2 regions of the Variovorax sp. VRV01 genome follow, and region 1 is predicted to be linked to the other one. Evidence: predicted binding sites of a transcription regulator. Region 1 holds the regulator's gene; the other holds the start of a gene.
The links. The regulator sigma-54, encoded in region 1, starts transcription at its own class of promoters, with help from an activator protein. The targets are predictions, from matches to a motif close to TGGCANGNAANCTGCTTT.
Positions count from the first base shown of each region.

Region 2: the regulator sigma-54 is predicted to act here: its motif matches at 7,952-7,969, upstream of IB278_RS12645 (ammonium transporter).

Region 1 is NZ_JACVBS010000005.1:273,224-283,656, forward strand. It holds gene argS (arginine--tRNA ligase) at 85-1,770, shown strand; gene IB278_RS11600 (SPOR domain-containing protein) at 1,779-2,519, shown strand; gene IB278_RS11605 (thiol:disulfide interchange protein DsbA/DsbL) at 2,664-3,311, shown strand; gene lptA (lipopolysaccharide transport periplasmic protein LptA) at 3,507-4,238, shown strand; gene lptB (LPS export ABC transporter ATP-binding protein) at 4,235-5,029, shown strand; gene IB278_RS11620 (RNA polymerase factor sigma-54) at 5,047-6,639, shown strand; gene IB278_RS11625 (phospholipase D family protein) at 6,650-8,257, shown strand; gene IB278_RS11630 (LysE family translocator) at 8,268-8,912, opposite strand; gene IB278_RS11635 (YceI family protein) at 8,927-9,562, opposite strand; gene IB278_RS11640 (YceI family protein) at 9,604-10,182, opposite strand; gene IB278_RS11645 (cytochrome b) at 10,179-10,433, opposite strand, start outside.
Region 2 is NZ_JACVBS010000006.1:95,608-106,040, forward strand. It holds gene IB278_RS12605 (sensor histidine kinase) at 1-5, shown strand, start outside; gene IB278_RS12610 (LytR/AlgR family response regulator transcription factor) at 2-847, shown strand; gene IB278_RS12615 (hypothetical protein) at 939-1,289, opposite strand; gene IB278_RS12620 (glutamine--tRNA ligase/YqeY domain fusion protein) at 1,424-3,238, shown strand; gene IB278_RS12625 (hypothetical protein) at 3,294-3,596, opposite strand; gene IB278_RS12630 (M23 family metallopeptidase) at 3,661-4,554, shown strand; gene IB278_RS12635 (succinylglutamate desuccinylase/aspartoacylase family protein) at 4,594-5,529, opposite strand; gene IB278_RS12640 (MBL fold metallo-hydrolase) at 5,644-6,612, opposite strand; gene IB278_RS12645 (ammonium transporter) at 6,680-7,882, opposite strand; gene IB278_RS12650 (LytTR family DNA-binding domain-containing protein) at 8,054-8,959, opposite strand; gene IB278_RS12655 (acyltransferase family protein) at 9,090-10,331, shown strand; gene IB278_RS12660 (PaaI family thioesterase) at 10,267-10,433, opposite strand, start outside.

The DNA.
Region 1 (10,433 bases):
GGGCCGAGGCTTCTAACGGCCGAAGGCGGCAATCGGATGACGATGGTCAACGGCGCCCGGGTTTGCCCCCGGTAAAATTCGCAGATGCTATTGGTCAAACAGGAGCTGCTCGCGGCGCTCGCGAACACGCTCGAATCCCTCTCGCCCGGCGCTGGCTCCAAAGCCGCGTTCGAGTCGCCCAAGGTGGCTGCCCACGGCGATTTCGCCAGCACGGCCGCCATGCAACTCGCCAAGCCGCTCGGGCGCAAGCCGCGCGAACTGGCCGAGGAGCTCAGTGCCGCGCTGCTCGCCACCCCGGTTTTCGGCCAGTGGGTCGAAGCCATCGAGGTCGCCGGCCCCGGTTTCCTCAACATCCGCCTGAAGACCGCTGCCAAGCAGCAGATCGTGCGCGAAGTGCTGAATGCGGCCGATGCCTTCGGCCGGCAGCCCGCCACCGGCGAAAAGGTGCTGGTCGAGTTCGTCTCGGCCAACCCGACCGGGCCGCTGCACGTCGGCCACGGCCGCCAGGCCGCGCTCGGCGACGCCATCTGCAACCTGCGCGCCTCCCAGGGCGACACCGTCTGGCGCGAGTTCTACTACAACGATGCCGGCGTTCAGATCCAGACGCTGGCCCACAGCACCCAGCTGCGCGCCCGCGGCTTCAAGCCCGGCGACCCCGAATGGCCGAGCGGCGAGAAGGCGCCCGCCTACAACGGCGACTACATCGCCGACATCGCCGAAGACTTCAAGGCGAAGAAGACCGTCAGGTCGGACGACCGCGAATACACCGCCAGCGGCAATATCGACGACCTCGACTCCATCCGCGAATTCGCGGTCGCCTACCTGCGCCGCGAGCAGGACCTGGACCTGCAGGCCTTCCGCGTGCGCTTCGACAACTACTACCTCGAATCGAGCCTCTACACCAGCGGCCGTGTCGAGGCCGCGGTGCAAAAGCTCGTGGCCGCCGGCAAGACCTACGAGCAGGACGGCGCGCTGTGGCTCCGGTCGACCGACTACGGCGACGACAAGGACCGCGTGATGAAGAAGCAGGACGGCACGTACACCTACTTCGTGCCCGACGTCGCCTATCACATCGCCAAGTGGGAGCGCGGCTTCCACAAGGTGGTCAACATCCAGGGCACCGACCACCACGGCACCATTGCGCGCGTGCGCGCCGGCCTGCAGGCGGCGGGCGTCGGCATTCCCGAGGGCTACCCCGACTACGTGCTGCACACCATGGTGCGCGTGATGAAGGGCGGCGAAGAGGTCAAGATCAGCAAGCGCGCGGGCAGCTACGTCACGCTGCGCGACCTGATCGAGTGGACCAGCACCGACGCCGTGCGCTTCTTCCTGCTGAGCCGCAAGCCCGACACCGAATACACCTTCGACGTCGACCTGGCCGTGGCCAAGAACAACGACAACCCGGTGTACTACGTGCAGTACGCCCATGCGCGCATCTGCTCGGTGCTGGCGGGCTGGGGCGGCGACGCGGCCGCCCTCAAGGACGTGGATCTGTCGCCGCTCGAAAGCCCGGCCGCGCAGGCGCTCATGCTGCTGCTGGCCAAGTACCCCGCCATGCTCACGGCCGCGGCCAAGGATTTCGCGCCGCACGACGTCACCTTCTACCTGCGCGAACTGGCGGCCAGCTACCACAGCTACTACGACGCGGAGCGCATCCTGGTCGACGAGGAGCCGGTCAAGCTGGCGCGGCTCGCGCTCGTCGCGGCCACCGCGCAGGTGCTGCACAATGGCCTCGCGATTCTCGGCGTCAGTGCGCCGAGCAAGATGTGAACCTCACCATGAAGAAGACAACCAGACAACGCGGCAACATCGTCATCGGGCTCATCGTCGGCCTGGTGCTGGGGTTGGGTGTCGCGCTGGGCATCGCGGTCTACGTGACCAAGGTGCCGATCCCGTTCGTGACCAAGACCCAGCGCGGCGGCGCCGAGCAGGACGAAGCCGAAGCCCGCAAGAACCGCGACTGGGACCCCAACGCGCCGCTGGCAGGCAAGGCCGGCGCGCCCAAGCCACCGCCGGCCGCGGCCGGTCCGGTGGCGCCACCGGCCGGCGGCGACACCGCCGCCGTGGCGCCGGGTGCGGCGCCGCCGCCCGCCCCGCCGGTGCCGGTGGTGGTGGCTCCGAAGCCCGCGCGCCCGGCCCCGGTGCCGGCCGAGGCCAATTCCCTGCCGCCATCGAACGATCCGCTCGGCGACCTGGCCCGCGCGCGCGCCGGCGGCAACAGCGGCAGCACTGCCACGGCTTCCGCCGCGCCCGGCGGCAACAGCGCGGCGGCGGGTGCCGATCCGTTCATGTACTTCGTGCAGGCGGGCGCCTTCCGCACCACCGACGATGCCGAGGCCCAGCGCGCCAAGCTGTCGCTGATGGGCGTGGAGGCCCGGGTCACGGAGCGCGAGCAGGCAGGCCGCACCGTCTACCGGGTGCGCGCGGGCCCGTTCAACAAGAAGGACGAGGCCGATCGCCTGAAGGAGCGGCTCGACAGCGGCGGCCTCGAATCGGCGCTCGTGCGCGTGCAGCGTTGAGCTTGCCGGCAGCCGTCACGGATATTCTTTAAGCTTCGCCGCGCGGCATGGGCCGCCGCCAGGATCGTCCTGGGCATGCCGCTTGCGGGAACTCCGCGCGGCGCGCCGGCTCAGTCTGCCGTACCCCACAGGAGAACTCTTTCAATGAAACGTCGTGACTTTTCGCTGGCCGCCACCTCGCTGGGCCTGCTTTCGCTGGCTGGCAACACCGCGCACGCCCAGGCGCGTGCGCCCAAGGCCGGCACCGAGTACCTGGTGCTCGACAAGCGCGTGCCGGTCGACGCGCCGGCGGGCAAGGTCGAGGTGATCGAGTTCTTCTCGTACAACTGCCCGCACTGCAACGACTTCGAGCCGCAGCTGGAAGCCTGGCTCAAGACGGCCCCCAAGGAAGTGGCGTTCCGCCGCGTGCCCGTGCCTTTCGTGGGCAACGACGTCGAAGCCAAGCAGCGCCTGTACTACGCGCTCGAAGCCATGGGCAAGGTCGATGAATTCCAGCCGAAGGTCTTCGACGCCATCCACAAGCAGCGCCAGAACGTGAACGGCGACGCCAACATCATTGCCTGGGCGGGAGCCAACGGCCTGGACGGCGCCAAGTTCAAGGAAGTCTTCACCTCCTTCGGCGTGGCCAGCAAGGCCAAGCGCGCCGCGCAGCTGACCGACGCCTACAAGGTGGCTGGCGTGCCGGCGCTGGCCGTGAACGGGCGCTGGTACGTGGACGGCGAGCTGGCCGGCAACATGACCAAGGCGCTGCAGGTCACCAACTACCTGATCGGCGAAGCCAAGAAAGGCTGACCCCGGACTGCGCAGCACTTCGTGTCCGCTGCGCCCACACCCCCTTGCAGGGGGCGGCACCTGCGGCCCGGCAAAGCCGGTTCCGCGGTGTCTCCCGGATGGGATGTCAAGCCCGCATTTGGCGGGCTTTTTCATTTGCGGTTGAAGGCTTGGCGCCATCCGCCGCATACAATGCAGAGCAAGTTTCGTGCCTCTATGACATTGCACTCCTACTCCCACACCACCCCTCTTCTTCGCAGCACCGGCCGCCTGGCCCGTCTCGCTCGCGCGGCTATCGGTGCGCTGCTGCTGGCCGGCCTGGCGTCGGCCGCGCTGGCCGAGACTGCCGACCGCAGCAAGCCGATGAACATCGAATCCGATGCGATGCGCTACGACGACCTCAAGCAGACGAGCGTGTTCACGGGCAACGTGCTGGTCACCAAGGGCACGATCATCATCCGCGGCGCGCGCATCGACGTACGCCAGGATGCCGAGGGCTACCAGTACGGCGTGGTCACGGCGGCGCCCGGCAAGCGGGCCTACTACAAGCAGAAGCGCAATGCGCCCGACGAGTGGATCGAGGGCGAATCCGAGGTCATCGAGTACGACAGCCGCGCCGACAACGTCAAGTTCATCCGCAATGCCGTCATGCGCCGGCTGATCGGGGCCACGCCGAACGACGAGAGCCAGGGTGCGCTGATCGTCTACGACCAGAGCAACGACACCTACACCGTCAATGGTTCCACCGTGCCGCCGAACACCGCGGTGAACGCGCCGGCGGGCGGACGGGTGAAGACCATCCTGACGCCCAAGAGCGCCACCGCGCCGGCGCCCGGCGCCTCGGCCCCGGCCGGGGGACGGGCCGCACCGGCCGCGCCCCAGCCGGCGCCCGGCGCCGGCCTGCGCTCGACCACCACGCTGGGCGGCGAAGGGGAAGGGCGCAAGTGATCGAAACCGCTGGAACCCAGAACGCCGACGGCACGCCGGGCAGCCGCCTGGTGGTGCGCGGACTGCAGAAAAGCTACGGCAGCCGCAAGGTCGTGCGGGACGTCTCGCTCGACGTGCAAAAGGGCGAGGTTGTCGGGCTGCTCGGCCCCAACGGTGCGGGCAAGACCACGTCGTTCTACATGATCGTGGGCCTGGTGCGGGCCGACGCGGGCGACATCACCATCGACGGCGAGCCCATCGCCCACATGCCGATCCACCGGCGCGCCCGCATGGGCCTGAGCTACCTGCCGCAGGAAGCCTCCATCTTCCGCAAGCTCACGGTCGAGGAAAACGTGCGCGCCGTGCTCGAACTCCAGCGCGAACCCGACGCCAGCGGCAAGCCCGCGCCTTTGACGAAGCAGCGCATCGAGGAGCGGCTCTCGGGGCTGCTGGCCGACCTGCGGGTGGACCATCTTCGCGATTCGCCCGCGCTCGCGCTCTCGGGCGGCGAGCGGCGCCGGGTCGAGATCGCCCGCGCGCTGGCCACGCAGCCGCGCTTCATCCTGCTGGACGAGCCCTTCGCCGGCATCGACCCGATCGCGGTGATCGAGATCCAGCGGATCATCAGCTTCCTGAAGGAGCGCGGCATCGGCGTGCTCATCACCGACCACAACGTGCGTGAGACGCTGGGCATCTGCGATCACGCGTTCATCATCAGCGACGGGCATGTGCTGGCACAAGGCACACCCTCGGAGATCGTCGACAACGCCGAAGTACGCAGGGTGTACCTCGGCGAGCACTTCCGGATGTAAGGGAGGAGTCGGTCTCCATGAAGCAAGGGCTGTCCCTTCGCGTTTCGCAGCACCTGGCGCTCACGCCCCAGCTGCAGCAGTCGATCCGGCTGCTGCAGCTGTCCACGCTCGAACTGAGCCAGGAGGTGGAGCAGATGCTGGACGAGAACCCGTTCCTCGAACGCACCGCGGAAGAAGCGGCGCGCGAGGAGTTCGGGCTCGACGCCATCGACACGCCGGTGCCGCGCGACGAAGCCGGTGAAGCCGCCGAGGGCGAATTCGCCTCGGCCCCGGCCAGCAGCGCAACCACCACTTCGAGCGAAACCTCCTCGGCAGCCGAGGCCGACGTACCCGCCGCCGACGCCACCGAGCGCGAGCCCGACTGGGAAGGCGACGGCACCGTCGACATGGCGCCCGACGACAGCGAATGGGGCAGCGACGCCCCCGCGCGCCAGAACAACCTGGGCGACGACGAACGCGCCGACGCCACCGAGCTCGCGCGCAGCCAGGAGTCGCTGCAGTCCTTCCTGCACCGGCAGGCGCTGAGCCTGCGGCTCAACGAGAACGACAGCGCCGCGCTGCGCTTCCTGATCGAATCGCTCAACGACGACGGCTACCTCGAAGACTCCCTGCCGGCGCTGGCCTCGGGCCTCGCGGGCGACGACAACGACCAGTTCGACGAATTGGTGCACCACTTCCAGGTGGCGCTCGGCCTGCTGCAAAGCCTGGAGCCGGCCGGCGTCGGCGCGCGCGACCTGGGCGAATGCCTGTGCATCCAGCTGCGCGCGCTGGCCAGCGAAAGCGAGACCGAAGAGCAGGCCCTGGTGCGCAAGACCGCCATCGCGATCTGCAAGCAGCCGATGGAGCTGCTCGCGCGGCGCGATTTCAAGCGCCTGGCCACGCTCACGCGCACCAACGAAGAGGTGGTGCGCTCGGCGCTGCAGATCATCTCGCGTCTGGAGCCCAAGCCGGGCCGCCGCTTCGTCGACGTCGAGCGCAACATCGTGATTCCCGACGTGATCGTCACCAAGATCGGCCGCGGCACCAATGCCAAGTTCCGCGTCATGCTCAACCCCGAGGTGATGCCGCGGCTGCGCGTGCACGACATCTATGCCGGCGCGCTCAAGTCGCACAAGGGCGAGGGCAGCCAGGCGCTGTCGCAGCGGCTGCAGGAGGCGCGCTGGTTCATCAAGAACATCCAGCAGCGCTTCGACACCATCCTGCGCGTGAGCAACGCCATCGTCGAGCGGCAGAAGAGCTTCTTCGTGCACGGCGAGCTCGCAATGCGGCCCTTGGTGCTGCGCGAGATCGCCGACGAACTCGGCCTGCACGAATCGACCATCTCGCGCGTGACCACGGCCAAGTACATGGCCACGCCTTTCGGCACGGTCGAGCTCAAGTACTTCTTCGGCTCGGCGCTCGGCACCGAGACCGGCGGCAATGCGTCGAGCACCGCGGTGCGCGCGCTGATCAAGCAGTTCGTGAGCTCCGAGAGCATCAAGAAACCGCTGTCCGACAGCCAGATCTCCGAAATGCTCAAGGAGCAGGGCATCGAGTGCGCACGCCGCACCGTGGCCAAGTATCGCGAGGCCTTGCGCATCGCGCCCGCCAACCTTCGCAAGGCCCTGTAGAAAGCCGCCGATGGCCCGCCGCCTGCTGTCGCGCTGTGGGCTCGCGGTCTTTGCCATGCTGGCGGCGCTGCTCGTCGCCGGCTGCGCCACCCTGCCCGACGAGGCACCGCGCCCGCCCACCAAGGCCATGGCCGCGTCGGCCGACACCGCGCTCGGCAAGATCGCGCTGGCCTCGCAGCCCGACCCGGACCTGAGCGGCTTTCGCCTGATGCCGGGCGGCGACTTCGCCTTCGACACCCGCATCCAGCTCGCGCGGCGCGCCCAGCGCACGCTCGACGTGCAGTACTACCAGATCGAGAACGACGAGACCGGCCGCTACCTGCTGCGCACGCTGCGCGATGCGGCCCGGCGCGGCGTGCGCGTGCGGCTCCTGATGGACGATCTCTACACCTCGGGCGAGGACGAACTGCTGCTCGGCCTGGCCGCCACGCCGAATGTCGAGCTGCGCCTGTTCAACCCGTTTCCGGCCGGGCGCGGGAGCCTGCTCAGGCGCTTCACCGCTTCGCTGTTCGACTTCAGCCGCGTCAACCGGCGCATGCACAACAAGCTCTTCATCGCCGACGGCGCGATGGCGGTGGCGGGCGGGCGCAACATCGGCAACCAGTATTTCAGGCGCACGGCGGGCGAGAATTTCCTCGATCTCGACACCTTCGTGGCTGGTGCGCTGGTCCCGCGGCTGGGCGCGCTGTTCGACCAGTACTGGAACAGCGTCTATGTGCGGCCGGTCCAGTCGGTGGTGGCCAGCGAACTTCCGCAGGGCGAGCTGCAGAAGCGCTTCGAGACCGCCACCGGCCCCGACACCACGCCGCCGCCGCCCAGGCCCGCGCCCAACGACCTGCTCGGCTACAGCCCGATCGCCGAAGACCTGGCTGCCGGCAAACTCGACCTGATCTGGACCCTTGCCGAGGCCTACGCCGATTCGCCCGAGCGCGTGATCGGCAAGACCGCCTCGTACGGCGGCGTGCCGCTGCTCGATGTCGACAGCGTGCGCTACAACGTGGTCGAGCAGATGCGCCGCGCGCGCTCCGAGGTGACCATCGTCTCGCCCTACCTGATTCCAGGCAAGGCGGGGCTCGAAGTGATGCGCGAGATCCGACGGCGCAACGTCAAGATCAGCATCGTCACCAATTCCTTTGCCGCCACCGACGAGCCGCTGGTCCACACCGCCTACCGCCGCTACCGGCCCGAGATGCTCGAGCTCGGCGCCGAGCTCTACGAACTGAGCACCACGCGCACGCGGCGCAGCGTGCGGCTCGGCCTGTTCGGTACTTCGGTGGGGCGGCTGCATGCCAAGTCGGCGGTGATCGACCGGCAGATTCTTTTTGTCGGCTCGATGAACTTCGACCCGCGCTCCGAGACGCACAACACCGAGATCGGCCTGTTCATCCGCAGCCCCGAGATGGCGCAGCAGACGCTCAAGCTCATCGAGGTGCTGAAGCAGCAGGGCGCCTACCGGCTGCGCTTTGCGAAGGACAGCGGCAATTCGCGCATCGAGTGGATCAGCGAGGAGGAAGAAGCCGGCCGGACCACCGTGCTGAACGAGGAGCCCGACTCCGATTTCTGGGGCCGCACCATGCTCGAGATGCTGGCGCCGCTGACGCCCGAGAGCCTGCTGTAGCCCGGGCGGCTCAGCCGCTGCGCACGCCCGACAGCAGCTTGAGGCCCAGCAGCACCATCACGCCGCCGGCCGCGCGGTCGATCCAGGCCTTGTAGCGCAGGTAGGCCGAGCGCGGCGCCGCCGACGAGAGCGCCAGCGCGACGACCGCGTACCAGCCGGTCTCGATGCAGAAGATCACCGCCGGCACCGCGAGCGCCAGTGCCAGCGGCACCTCGCGCGGCAGGAAGGCCGCGAAGATGCTGGCGTAGACCACCGCGGTCTTCGGATTGCTGATCTGCGTGCCCATGCCCAGGAGAAACGCGCGCCGCGCATTGCTGCCCGAGCCCGCGGCCGCGCGTTCGTCCTGCACGGCGGACAGCGGCTCGCGCGCACCGCGCCAGATGCGGATGCCCAGATAGACGAGATAGGCGCCGCCGAGCAGCTTCACCGCCAGGTACAGCGCCGGAACCGCGAGGAACGCCGCCTGCAGCCCGACCAGCGCCGCAATCGCGAACACCACGCCGCCTGCGCCCATGCCCAGCGCCGCGGCCAGGCCATCGGCGCGCGACGACGACACGGCGGTGCGCGCCACCATGACGAAGCTCGGTCCGGGGCTCATGGCCCCGACGACCATAGCGCCCGCGATGCCCAGCAACGGAACCGTGATGCCGCTCATGGCTTTTCCCGGGACTACTGCTGCACGTTGACCGCTTCGACCTGCACCAGCAGCTTCACCTTGTTCTCGAAGCCGAAGTTCAGGCCCCAGGTGATGCCCCAGTCGCTGCGCTGCACGGTCGTCTCGAAGTCGCCGCCGCAGACCTGGCGGTTGATGAGCGGATTCAGGTAGCAGTTGAAGCGCACGGCCCTGAGCGTGACCGGCCTGGTCTGCCCCATCAGCGTGAGCGTGCCCGGCACGTCGACCACCTTGTCGCCATTGAACTCGATGCGGTCCGCCACGAAGCGGCCGGTCGGGAATTCGGCCACGTTGAAGAAATCCTTGCTCTGCACGTGGCGGTTGAGCAGGTCGACGCCGGTGTTGATGGAGCCGATGTCCATCGTGATGTCGACCTTGCCGCTGCTGCCGGTGCCGTCGATCTGCACCGAGCCGTCCTTGGTGCTGAAGCGGCCGCGGTTGGTGGTGGTGCCGTAATGCCCCATCTCGTACATCACGAAGGTGTGCGTGGGGTCGATCACGTAGCTGGCGTTCTTCACCGGGCCGCCCGCGGGCTTGGCGGCCACGGCCGGCGCGGTGTAGTCCTGTGCCAGGGCAGGGGTGGCAAGGGCCGCCGCGGCAGACAGCGCGGCAGCGAGGAGGAGCTTCTTCATGGCAATGGGCGTGCGTGGCGTGGGAACGAAACAGGAAAAATTCAAAGCGGACCGAAGCCCGCGAGCGTGAACTTGAAGCGAACCAGCACCTCGTTGGCGACCACCGAGGTGTCGGTCCACTCGCCGTCGCCCACCTTGTAGTCGAGCCGCTGGATCGTAAAGCTTCCGCTGGCCACCGCGTGGCCGTTGGCCGGCGCAATGCTCACCGGCACCGTGACCTGGCGCGAGATGTTCTTGATGGTGAGCTTGCCCGCCATCTCGAAGCGGCCGTCGCCCAGCGCCTTGATCGCGCTCGACTGGAAGCTGGCCTGCGGAAAATGCGCCGTGTCGAACCACGGCGCCTTGGGCAGTTCGGCATCGCTCATGGGCACGCCGAGCGATGCGCTGCCGGTGTCGATCTGCAATGCGACGCTGCCGCCTTCGGGCTTGCGCGGATCGAAAGCCACCTGGGCATCGAACTTCTTGAACGTGCCCTCCACGGGCACCCCCATCTGCTTGCTCACGAAGGCGATCTGGCTCTTGTCCGGCACCAGCCGGGTGGCCGCGGCCGGCTCGGCGAGCGCGGGCGCAAGAGTGGCCAACGCCAGGGCTGCGAGCAAGGGGCGGGCGGTGCGCTTCATCTGGCGGATTCCTTGCGTGGCGCGGGCCACATGCGTTTCAAGATGCCGTCGCGGTCGATCCAGTGGTGCTTGAGCACCGCCGCCACATGCAGCAGCGCCGCCGCGGCGAGGGTGAAGGCGCTGCCCTTGTGCAGCGGCTTGAGCACGACCTCGGCCCATTCCTTGTCGACCGGCACGAAGTCGGGCAGCGGCAGCAGGCCGAACCACACGACCGGAAAGCCGAGCGCCGAACTGTAGGCCCAGCCGAACAG
Region 2 (10,433 bases), on a different contig from region 1:
CATGAATCCCACCGCCCTCATCGCCGAAGACGAACCGCTGCTCGCCCAGGCCCTCAAGGCCGAACTCGGCGCCGCATGGCCCGGACTGCAGGTGCTCGCCACCACGGGCGACGGCCGCAGCGCCGTGCAGGAGGCGCTGCGCCTGCTGCCACAGGTGCTGTTCTTCGACATCCGCATGCCGGGCCTCGACGGCCTGGGCGCCGCCGCCGAGCTGGCCGACCGCTGGCCCGTGGACGAGGCGCCCATGCCGCAGCTGGTCTTCGTGACTGCGTACGACGAATATGCCGCCCGCGCCTTCGAAACCCAGGCCATCGACTACGTGCTCAAGCCCGTGCAGCCCGAGCGTTTGCGCAAGACCGTGCTGCGGCTTCAGCAGGCGCTGGCTGCGCAGCAGCAGGCAAAGCCAGCGCCCGCCGCCGCCGACGAGGCGCTCGAGCGCACGCTTGCGCAATGGCGCGAGGTGCTTGCCGCCGCAGCAGGCAACGGCGCGTCGGCGCCGCCCGCCACTTCCACCGCCCTGCTGAAGATGATCGCCGCCAGCGACGCCGGCGGCAGCACCGTGCGCATGGTTCCGATCGAAGAGGTGCTGTATTTCGAGGCCGCCGACAAATACATCCGCGTGCTGACCGCCGCGCACGAATACCTGATCCGCACGCCGCTCAAGCAGTTGCTGACCCAGCTCGATCCCGAAACCTTCTGGCAGGTGCATCGCGCGGTGGTGGTGCGCAGTTCGGCCATCGAGGCCGTGCACCGCGACGAGGCCGGCAAGCTGCACCTCGACCTGCGCGGCCGGCCCGAAAAAATCCCTGTCAGCCGGCTCTACGGCCACCTGTTTCGCGCCATGTGAAATGGCGGGCACGGCGCGGGCGCATAAAAAAAGCCGACCCCGGAAGGTCGGCCTTTCTTATTGGGCGGATGTTTGCCGCCTGCGGAACCGCTCAACGCCAGTGGCGATGGCCGTGGTAGTAGCCACGCGGACCGTAGTAGCGCGGCGGTCCGTAGTAAGCCGGCGGCGCGTAGTACACCGGGGCCGGACGGTAATAGACCGGCGGCGGCGGACGGTAGTACACGGGCGGCGGCGGTGCGTAGTACACCGGCGCAGGGGCCGCATAGACCGGGGCCGGGTAGTAGGCCGGAGCGCCCACGCCCACGGCAACTCCTGGCAGACCCACGCCGATCGACCAGCTCACGTCGCCACGGGCACTGGCCGAGGTGGCCGCAAACAATGCACCGGCTGCCACGGCACCCGCGGCGGCCCATTTGAAGAAGGTTGAACGTGTGAGGCTCATGATGTTGGACTCCTTGTTGGGGCGTTTCCCGCCCATGTGTGTATTGAACGCGCCAAATGCAAAGCGGTTGCCCGCCGCAATGTGAAGAACGTAGCCAAAGGTAACTGGCAGGGGGTGCGTTCTAGAATGCCGCAATGACCTCCCCGACCGACAAAGACAGCGCAAAAACAGCCGCTGCACCGAGCAATTTCCTGCGCCACGTGATCGAAAACGACCTTGCGCAGGGGGCCTATTCTGGCCGCAAATGGGGTGGCTCGCCCGGCGACGCCGCCCATCACGCCCAGGGCATGGCCGACCCGGCCAGGGTGCGCATGCGCTTTCCGCCCGAGCCCAACGGCTACCTGCACATCGGCCATGCCAAGAGCATCTGGCTGAATTTCGAACTGGCCAGGGAATACGGCGGCGTCTGCCACCTGCGCTTCGACGACACCAACCCCGAGAAGGAAGAGCAGGAATACGTCGACTCCATCCGCGATGCCGTCCGGTGGCTCGGCTACGAAACCTTCCTGGCCGACCGCCCGAGCGCCCCGGGCACCCTGCAGCCGCATGAATACTTCGCGAGCGACTACTTCGACTTCATGTACCGCGCCGCCGAATACCTGATCGGCGCGGGCCTGGCCTACGTGGACGAGCAAAGCGCCGAGGAAATCCGCGCCAACCGCGGCGACTTCAACACGCCCGGCACCGACAGCCCGTTCCGCAGCCGCAGCGTGGAAGAAAACCTCGCCCGCTTCCGCGCCATGCAGGCCGGCCAGCTGCCCGACGGCGCCGCCATCCTGCGCGCGAAGATCGACATGGCGAGCCCCAACATCAATATGCGCGACCCCGCGCTCTACCGCATCCGCCGGGCCACCCACCACAACACCGGCGACAAGTGGTGCATCTACCCGATGTACACCTTTGCGCACCCCATCGAGGACGCGCTCGAGCAGATCACCCATTCCATCTGCACGCTGGAATTCGAAGACCAGCGCCCCTTCTACGACTGGCTGCTCGACCGCCTGGCCGAAGGCGGCCTGATCGCCAGCCCGCATCCGCGCCAGTACGAGTTCGCGCGCCTCAACGTCACCCACGTGCTCACCAGCAAGCGCAAGCTGCGCCAGCTGGTCGAGGAAAAGCACGTCGACGGCTGGGACGACCCGCGCATGCCCACCCTCGCGGGCCTGCGCCGCCGCGGCTACACGCCCGAGGCGCTGCGCCTGTTCTGCGAACGCAGCGGCACCACCAAGTCCGGCGGCTGGATCGACTACGCGAGCCTGGAAGCCGCGCTGCGCGACACCCTCGACCCCATCGCGCCGCGCGCCATGGCCGTGCTCGACCCGGTCAAGCTGGTGATCACCAACTGGGGCGAACTGATGGGCGGCGACGAGGTGCTCGACGACTGCTCCGCCCCTGTGCATCCGCACCACCCCGAGATGGGCAAGCGCGAGTTCAAGCTCGGCCGCGAGGTCTGGATCGAAAGCACCGACTACGAGGACGTGCAGCCCAAAGGGTTCTTCCGCCTCTTCCCCGGCAACAAGGTGCGGCTGAAGTACGGCCACGTCATCGAATGCACCGGCGCCACGCGCGATGCCAACGGCAAGCTCGTCGAAGTGCAGGCCACGCTGGTGCCCGACACCAAGAGCGGCACGCCCGGCGCGGACGCCATCAAGGTGAAGGGCAACATCACCTGGGTGGCCGCGGCCGATGCGGTCGAGGCCGAGGTGCGGCTCTACGAGCGCCTGTTCGCGGCGGCCAATCCCGGCAGCGGCGATCTGCTCGACGAACTCAACAAGGCGAGCCTGGAGGTTTGCTCCGCGTACGTCGAACCGTCGCTGGCCAAGGCGCAGGACGGTGTGGCGTTCCAGTTCGAGCGGCACGGGTACTTCGTGCTCGATGCGAAGGCAAGTGCCGATGGCAAGCGCGTGTTCAATCGCGCTGCGGGCATGCGGGACAGCTGGGGCAAGTAGCCGCCCTCTGTCTGCACAAAGCCGGCGGCCGCGATGGCGCCGGCTTTTTTGTCATTCATTCGTGCCGTTTGTAGACCACGCCCAGCACCGCGCTGTTTTCATCCGTCGTGCACAGCGCCGGCCGCCCCTGCGCGCCGATCTTCAGGTTGACCGTGTAGACGCCGTCGCGCGGCGTCGTGCCTTTGTCCGCAATGACGCTCGACGCCGGCACGCGAAATTCGCGCGCGGCCGCGGCCACGCAGTTCCTGATGCTCGCCTCGGGCGCGCCGCCTACACGGATCGCGGTGCTGTTGCACCCGGCGGCCACGGCGGCCGCGCTTACCATCAAGACCCATCGGCCCAGTGCTCGGATGTTCATTTCCGGTCCCCTTGTGTTCGCTGCGCCCTTGTTTGTTCGCTTCGCAAGCCTTGAGTTCAACGCCATGCATCCCTCGCTTCCCGATTCCCGCTCGACCGGCCTCGACCGCCGCTGCGCCCTGCTCGGCACCTTCGGCCTCATGGCATTGGCCTCGACGCACGCCGGTGCGGCTCCCTCGCCCCGAAAGAAGCCGCCGGAGGTCTGGCCGCATGCATCCCAGGTACCGGGCGGCGTGGCCCGCCTGTCGCTCGGTCCGGCGGCCCGGCGCCCGAAGGCCTTCTCCGGCGACGTGCCGTTGCTGGTGGTGGGTGATGCCATCGAGTGGACCGCACTGGTGGGCATTCCGCTCGCGGCCGTTCCGGGCGAGGCGAGCATCGCCGTACGGTACGAGGGCGGCAATGAAAAGCAGATCGCCTACACGGTGAGCCCCAAGCAATACCGCGAGCAGCGCCTGACGGTGCCGCCGCGCACCGTCGACCTGTCGCCCGAGGACGAGGCACGCTACGAACGCGAACGCGCGCACCTGGCCGCCGTGATGGCCACCTTCACCGATCTGCGGCCCGATGCCTCGCTGCAGATGCGCGTCCCCGTGCCGGGCCGCCGTTCCAGTTCGTTCGGCCTGCGCCGCGTGTTCAACGGCCAGTCGCGCAATCCGCACAGCGGCATGGACATCGCGGCCGGCACCGGCACGCCCGTGCTGGCGCCGCTGCCGGGACGCGTGATCGACACCGGCGACTATTTCTTCAACGGCGGCACGGTATGGCTCGACCATGGCGGTGGCCTGCTGACCATGTATTGCCACCTGAGCCGCATCGACACAAAGGTGGGCGATGTGCTGAAGACCGGCGAGCAGCTGGCGGCCGTGGGCGCCACCGGGCGCGTGACGGGGCCGCATCTGCACTGGTCCGTGATGCTGAACCGGGCGATGGTGGATCCGGCGCTGTTTATCGCCGCCTAGACACGGACTGGCCCGCCCGGGTCTGCCAAACGGCTCGCTTCAGATCGGCTTCGTCAGGTACACCGCCTCGCGCCCCACGATCACCCGCTGCGCGGGCATGAAGATCGTGCACTCGTCGCAGGGCGCGCGGATCTCGTCCGGGCCGTTGGTGGCGATCAGCTCGCCCTTGGCAAAGGTCTCGAAGCCGATCAGCGGGCGCACGAACGCGAAGTCTTCCGACTTGATGACGTGGGTCTGCAGCAGTTCGAAGCGGCGCTGCGGGCCGGGTGCCGGCACGGCGGGGTCCTTGTCGATGAGGCCGAAGTGCGCCAAAAAGTCGAGCGAGATGGCGGTGGCCAGTTCGGACGCCGAGCGCAGGAAGTGCTGGCCGCATTCGGCGACCAGCGCCACGCCCTTGCCATCGGGCAGGCCGTGGCGGCCATGCTGGATCAGCGGGGTGCCGGAGCCCAGGCCGTCGGGCATGACCAGGTGCACCGACGGACGGCCGATGGCCAGCGCCGCTTCGGCATTGCGATCGAACGCGGGATACACCCAGAACGGAATCACCGGCTGGCTGGTGGAGTGGATGTCCAGGATGTGGTCGGCCGCGCTCACCACCGGGCGCAGCGCGCGGGCGCGGCGCAGCTCCGGGCTGTCCTCGGTGCCGTCGAGCCATTCGGGCGACCAGATGCGGTTGAGGTTGTGCACCAGCTGGCGGCTGTCGAAAGGCAGCGCCTGGTCGAAGGATTCGTACGCCTCCACGTTGGCAAAGCTCACGGTGAGCGTGCCGATCTTCGGGCGCACCTGGGTGTCGAGCAGGTGCGTGGCGGCGGTCATGCCGCAGATTTCATTGCCGTGCGTGAGCGCGTTGATCAGCACGTGCGGGCCCGGCTTGCCGGACTCGAAGCGGTGCACGTAGTCGATGCCGACGTTGCCCTTGCGGTAGGCGGAGAGGTCGCGCGGGAGGACTTCGAGGGCGGGGGGAGATTGGGTCATGTTGGCGTGGGGTGTGGAACGGAGCGGTCGGGCGAGTTTGCTACAGCGCGCACATTCGTGCTGCTGGCGCGACAACACCTGCCCGCGCCGTTCAACCTTCAGCCGGCTGGCTGTCTATCGCAGCTGCTGGTAATCCACAGGCACCCAGACATAGCCCTTGCCCTCGGCCCGCACATGGCCCAGCCCCGGGAACGGCAGGTGCGCGCTGCCGACCAGGTAGCGCCCCTTGGCCGCATCGGCATAGGCCTTCTTGCGCTCCGCCGCCGCCGGCTTCGAGTCGACGTCGAACGAGATGGTGATCTGCGGCTGCGCGAACTGCACGGCGGCCACGTGCATCAGGTCGCCCCACAGCACCAGCTTCTGGCCCTTGGACTCGACCACGTAGATGTTGTGGCCCGGCGTGTGGCCGTGGGCAGGCACGGCCTTGATGCCGGGCACCAGGTCGGTGCTGCCCTTCATGCCCTTGAACTTGCCGGCCTCCACATACGGGTTCAGCGAGGCCATCGCACCCTGGAAGAAGCCCTTCATCTCGGCGGAGGCCTTCTCCAGGTTGCCCTTGTCCAGCCAGAAGTCGGCGTCTTCCTGGCCGGCGTGGATGGTGGCGTTGGGGAACACCAGCTTGCCGTCCTGCACGAGGCCGCCGACATGGTCGCCGTGCATGTGGGTGATGAGCACGTCGTCGACCTGCTCGGGCTGGTAGCCCGCAGCCTTGAGGTTGGCCTGCAGGCTGCCGAGCGTGGGGCCGAACAGGCCGCCGGCACCGGTGTCGACCAGCACCAGCTTGCTGCCGGTATTGATGAGATAGCCGTTCACCGAGGTGGGCACAGTGTCTTTCTCGAAGCCGCGATCGAGCAGCTTGCCGACCTGTGCCTGCGTGGTGTTGGTGAGCAGCTTCCTGGGCTCCAGGTCGATGGTGCCGTCGAACAGCGCCGTCACCTCGAAGTCGCCGAGCATCGTGCGGTAGAAGCCCGGCGCCTGGGTCTTGACCTGCGGGGCGCCGGCGTAGGCTGCAAACGAAAGCATCAGCATGCTGCCGGCCATTGCGGCAATGCCGCGGCGCAGCCAGCGGGTGGATGTTGTCATGGGTTCTTCTCCTCGGGCGGTTGCAAAGGGCGCCGAGAATAGCCCAAGCCGATCTACCGCGCAGCACTCACCAATTGACCTCCCGCTCCGGCGTCGCCGAGATGTGGTGGATCGACAGGTCGGCGCCGTCGTATTCCTCTTCCTGCGTGAGGCGCAGCCCCAGCGTGGCCTTGAGCGCGCCGTAGACCGCCGCGCCCGCCAGCGCCGCCCATGCCACACCCATCAAGGTGCCGATGAGCTGCGCCCACACGCTCACGCCGCCGATGCCGCCCAGCGCCTGGGTGCCGAAGATGCCCGCCGCGATGCCGCCCCAGGTGCCGCACAGGCCGTGCAGCGGCCAGACGCCGAGCACGTCGTCGATCTTCCACTTGTTCTGCGTGAGCGTGAACATCACCACGAAGATGGCGCCGGCCACGCCACCCACCACCAGCGCGCCCAGCGGATGCATCAGGTCGGAACCCGCGCACACGGCCACCAGCCCGGCGAGCGGGCCGTTGTAGACGAAGCCGGGGTCGTTCTTGCCCAGCGCCAGCGCCACCAGCGTGCCGCCGACCATTGCCATCAGCGAATTGACAGCCACCAGGCCGGAGATCTTGTCGATGCTCTGCGCGCTCATCACGTTGAAGCCGAACCAGCCCACGCACAGCACCCAGGCGCCCAGCGCCAGAAAGGGAATGTTCGAGGGTGGATGCGCGCTCAGCGAGCCGTCGCCGCGGTAGCGGTTGCGGCGCGCGCCCAGCAGCAGCACGGCCGGCAGCGCGAGCCAGCCGCCCACCGCATGCACCACCACCGAACCGGCAAAGTCATGGAACTCGCTGCCCGTGGCCGAGGCGATCCAGGCCTGGATGCCGAAGGCCTTGTTCCAGGCAATGCCCTCGTACAGCGGATAGACAAAACCGACAATGACCGCCGTAGCGATCAATTGCGGCCAGAACTTGGCGCGTTCGGCGATGCCGCCCGAAATGATCGCCGGAATCGCCGCCGCAAAGGTGAGCAGGAAGAAGAACTTCACGAGCTCGTAGCCGCTCCTGGCCGCAAGCTCGGTGGCCCCCACGAAGAAGTGGGTGCCATAGGCCACGCCATAGCCCACGAGAAAGTACACGATGGTCGAGACCGAGAAGTCGACCAGGATCTTGACCAGCGCATTGACCTGGTTCTTCTTGCGCACGGTGCCCAGTTCCAGGAAGGCGAAACCGGCATGCATGGCCAGCACCATGATCGCGCCGAGAAGGATGAACAGCGCGTCTGCGCCCTGTTTGAGTGCGTCCATTGGAGCTTCTTGCAGTTTTTGGTTTTGAATTGGTGCATGCACCCGAATTGCTCGGGCCAGCGCCGCAAGAAAGCAAAAATGGTGCCTAAAAGCTCATTAGTGGTGCGTCACAGGTGGAAATGGGCGTTCCCAGTGCAGCGTTCGCACCGGAACAGGACGGATCGGCCCCAGTCAGCCCGCCCCGGCGCGCAAGGCCTCGCGATAGCGCCGGCTGCACGGCACCGTGCTGCCATCGTGCATGTGCAGCCGGGCATCGCCCCCGTCGAGCGGCTCGATTTCCTTGATGCGGCCGAGATTGACCGCATGGCTTCGGTGCACGCGCACGAAATGGGCGGGGTCGAGCTGCGCCAGAAAATCGGTGAGCGTGGCGCGCAGAAGGTAGTCGTGGCCGTTGACGTGCAGGCCGACGTAGTTGCCTTCGGCCTGGAGCCAGTCGATGTCGCTCGCGGCAATGAGGAATTCGCGCCGCAGCTTGCGCACCAGGAAGCGCTCGGGGCGCGCGGGCGGCGCAGTTGCCTGATGGGCTTCGGCGGGCTCGGCGGCCGCTGCTGCCGCCGCCTCGGGCGGGTCGAGCACGCGCGCCTCGCCCTGCAGCCGCAGCATGAACACACCGTAGGCCCAGATGCCGAACACCATTGACAGGTAGGCGCGCACGTCCTTCAGGTATTCGTAACCCCAGCGGCCGGTCCAGCCGGCGAAGTCGTAGCGCTCGCCCACGGCCGCATAGACCATCGCGCGCAGCGCGAACATCGCCGCCACATGCACCACGCTGAAGACCACGCTGGCGGCCAGGTGCCACCCCAGGTAGCGCAGCAGGTGGGTGCGCGCGAGCGGCGACAGCCGGTGCTGGATGGCCACCACCGCCGGCACCAGCGCCAGCAGCACGAGATGGCTCGACACCTCCCAGGTGACGATTTCCCAGGCGGCGCGGGGCACGGCACGGTCGCGCGCGTCGATCAGCGCCACGGTGGTGTTGAACACTGCCTGCAGCGCCATGAAGACGATCCAGAAGCCCACTTCCACGCGGCGGCGGATGGGTTCGTAGCGCTCGTACAGGTTCTTCCGGGAATCTGCCATGCCCGGGATTCTCGCGATCCGCGCTTCCCATGGGCGAATTTCGTCCCCGCAGGCCACCGCTCGTCACAAAAGGGCCGGGATCCGTCCCTTGTGCAGTCGGCGCGCGGCGGGTGGACGCAACCATCGACCGATGAGCACAACCCCAGCCACCCTGCCCGACCGCCGGCACGACATCGACGCGCTGCGCGCGCTGGCCTTCCTGCTGGTCATCCTGTACCACGTGGCGATGTACTACGTGGCCGACTGGCCGTGGCATCTCAAGAGCCCGCATGCGGCCGAATGGCTGCAGTGGCCGATGCGCATGCTCAACCTCTGGCGCATGGACCTGGTGTTCCTGGTCTCGGGGGTATCGCTGGGCTTCCTGAGCCGCCACCAGGGCACCTGGGGCCTGCTGCGCAGCCGAGGCGTGCGGCTGATGCTGCCGCTGGCCTTCGGCATGGCGGTGGTCGTGCCCTACCAGGCCTATGCGCAGGGCGTGGCCAGCGGCCTGGTGGCGCCAGGCTTCGGCGCCTTCCTGCTGCGCTATCTTTCGATGGGCGATCCGTGGCCGAAAGCGGCCTTCGACGGCGCGGAGTTCGGCATCACCTGGAACCACCTCTGGTACCTGCCCTACCTGTTCAGCTACACGGCGCTCATCGCGCTGACGCTGCCGCTGTGGAAGTCGCCGGCCGGCCAATGGATGCGCCGCCGCTTCAACGGGCTGCGCGGCTGGAAGCTGCTGTTGCTGCCGGCGCTTCCGCTGCTGGCCTGGACGATGCTGCTGGCCCGGCACTTTCCGCCCACGCACAACCTGATCCGCGACTTTCACCTGCACAGCATCTACTTCACCGTGTTCCTGTACGGCTACTGGATGGGTGTGGACACGGGCGTGTGGCGCGAACTGGAGCGCCTGCGGCGGGTGTCGCTGGCACTGGCTGCGGCGGCGATCGCCACCTTCATCGCGCTGAGGCTCGGCGCCAAGGGGCCGCCTTCCGGCGTGCCGATGGACAGCCTGCGCGTGCTCTACCTGTGGCTGGCGGTCGCCACCATCCTCGGCCACGGACACCGCCACCTGAACCGACCGTGGCCGTGGCTGCGCTGGGCCAACGAGTCGGTGTACCCGTGGTACGTGCTGCACCAGACGCTGATCATCGCGGGCATTGCGCTGCTGGCTCCGCTCGCGCTGGGGCCGGTGCTGGAGCCCACGCTGCTGGTCGTGCTGACCATCGTGGGCTGCTGGCTGCTCACCGACGGGCTGATCCGCCGCTTCAACTGGCTGCGGCCGCTGTTCGGGCTCAAGCCCCGGCGCGCCGGCGGCAGGGCCGCAGTCACTTCGCCGGCGGAGGTTCTTGCACCGGAACCAGGATGGCGCTCCCCGTCGCCACGAGCTTGAGGCTGTCGCCATCGCCCTGGCCATAGAGTTCGGCGGTGGCGAACACCTGCTTGCGTCCGGCCTTCACCACCTTGCCGCGCGCAATGAAGGCACGGCCCAGCG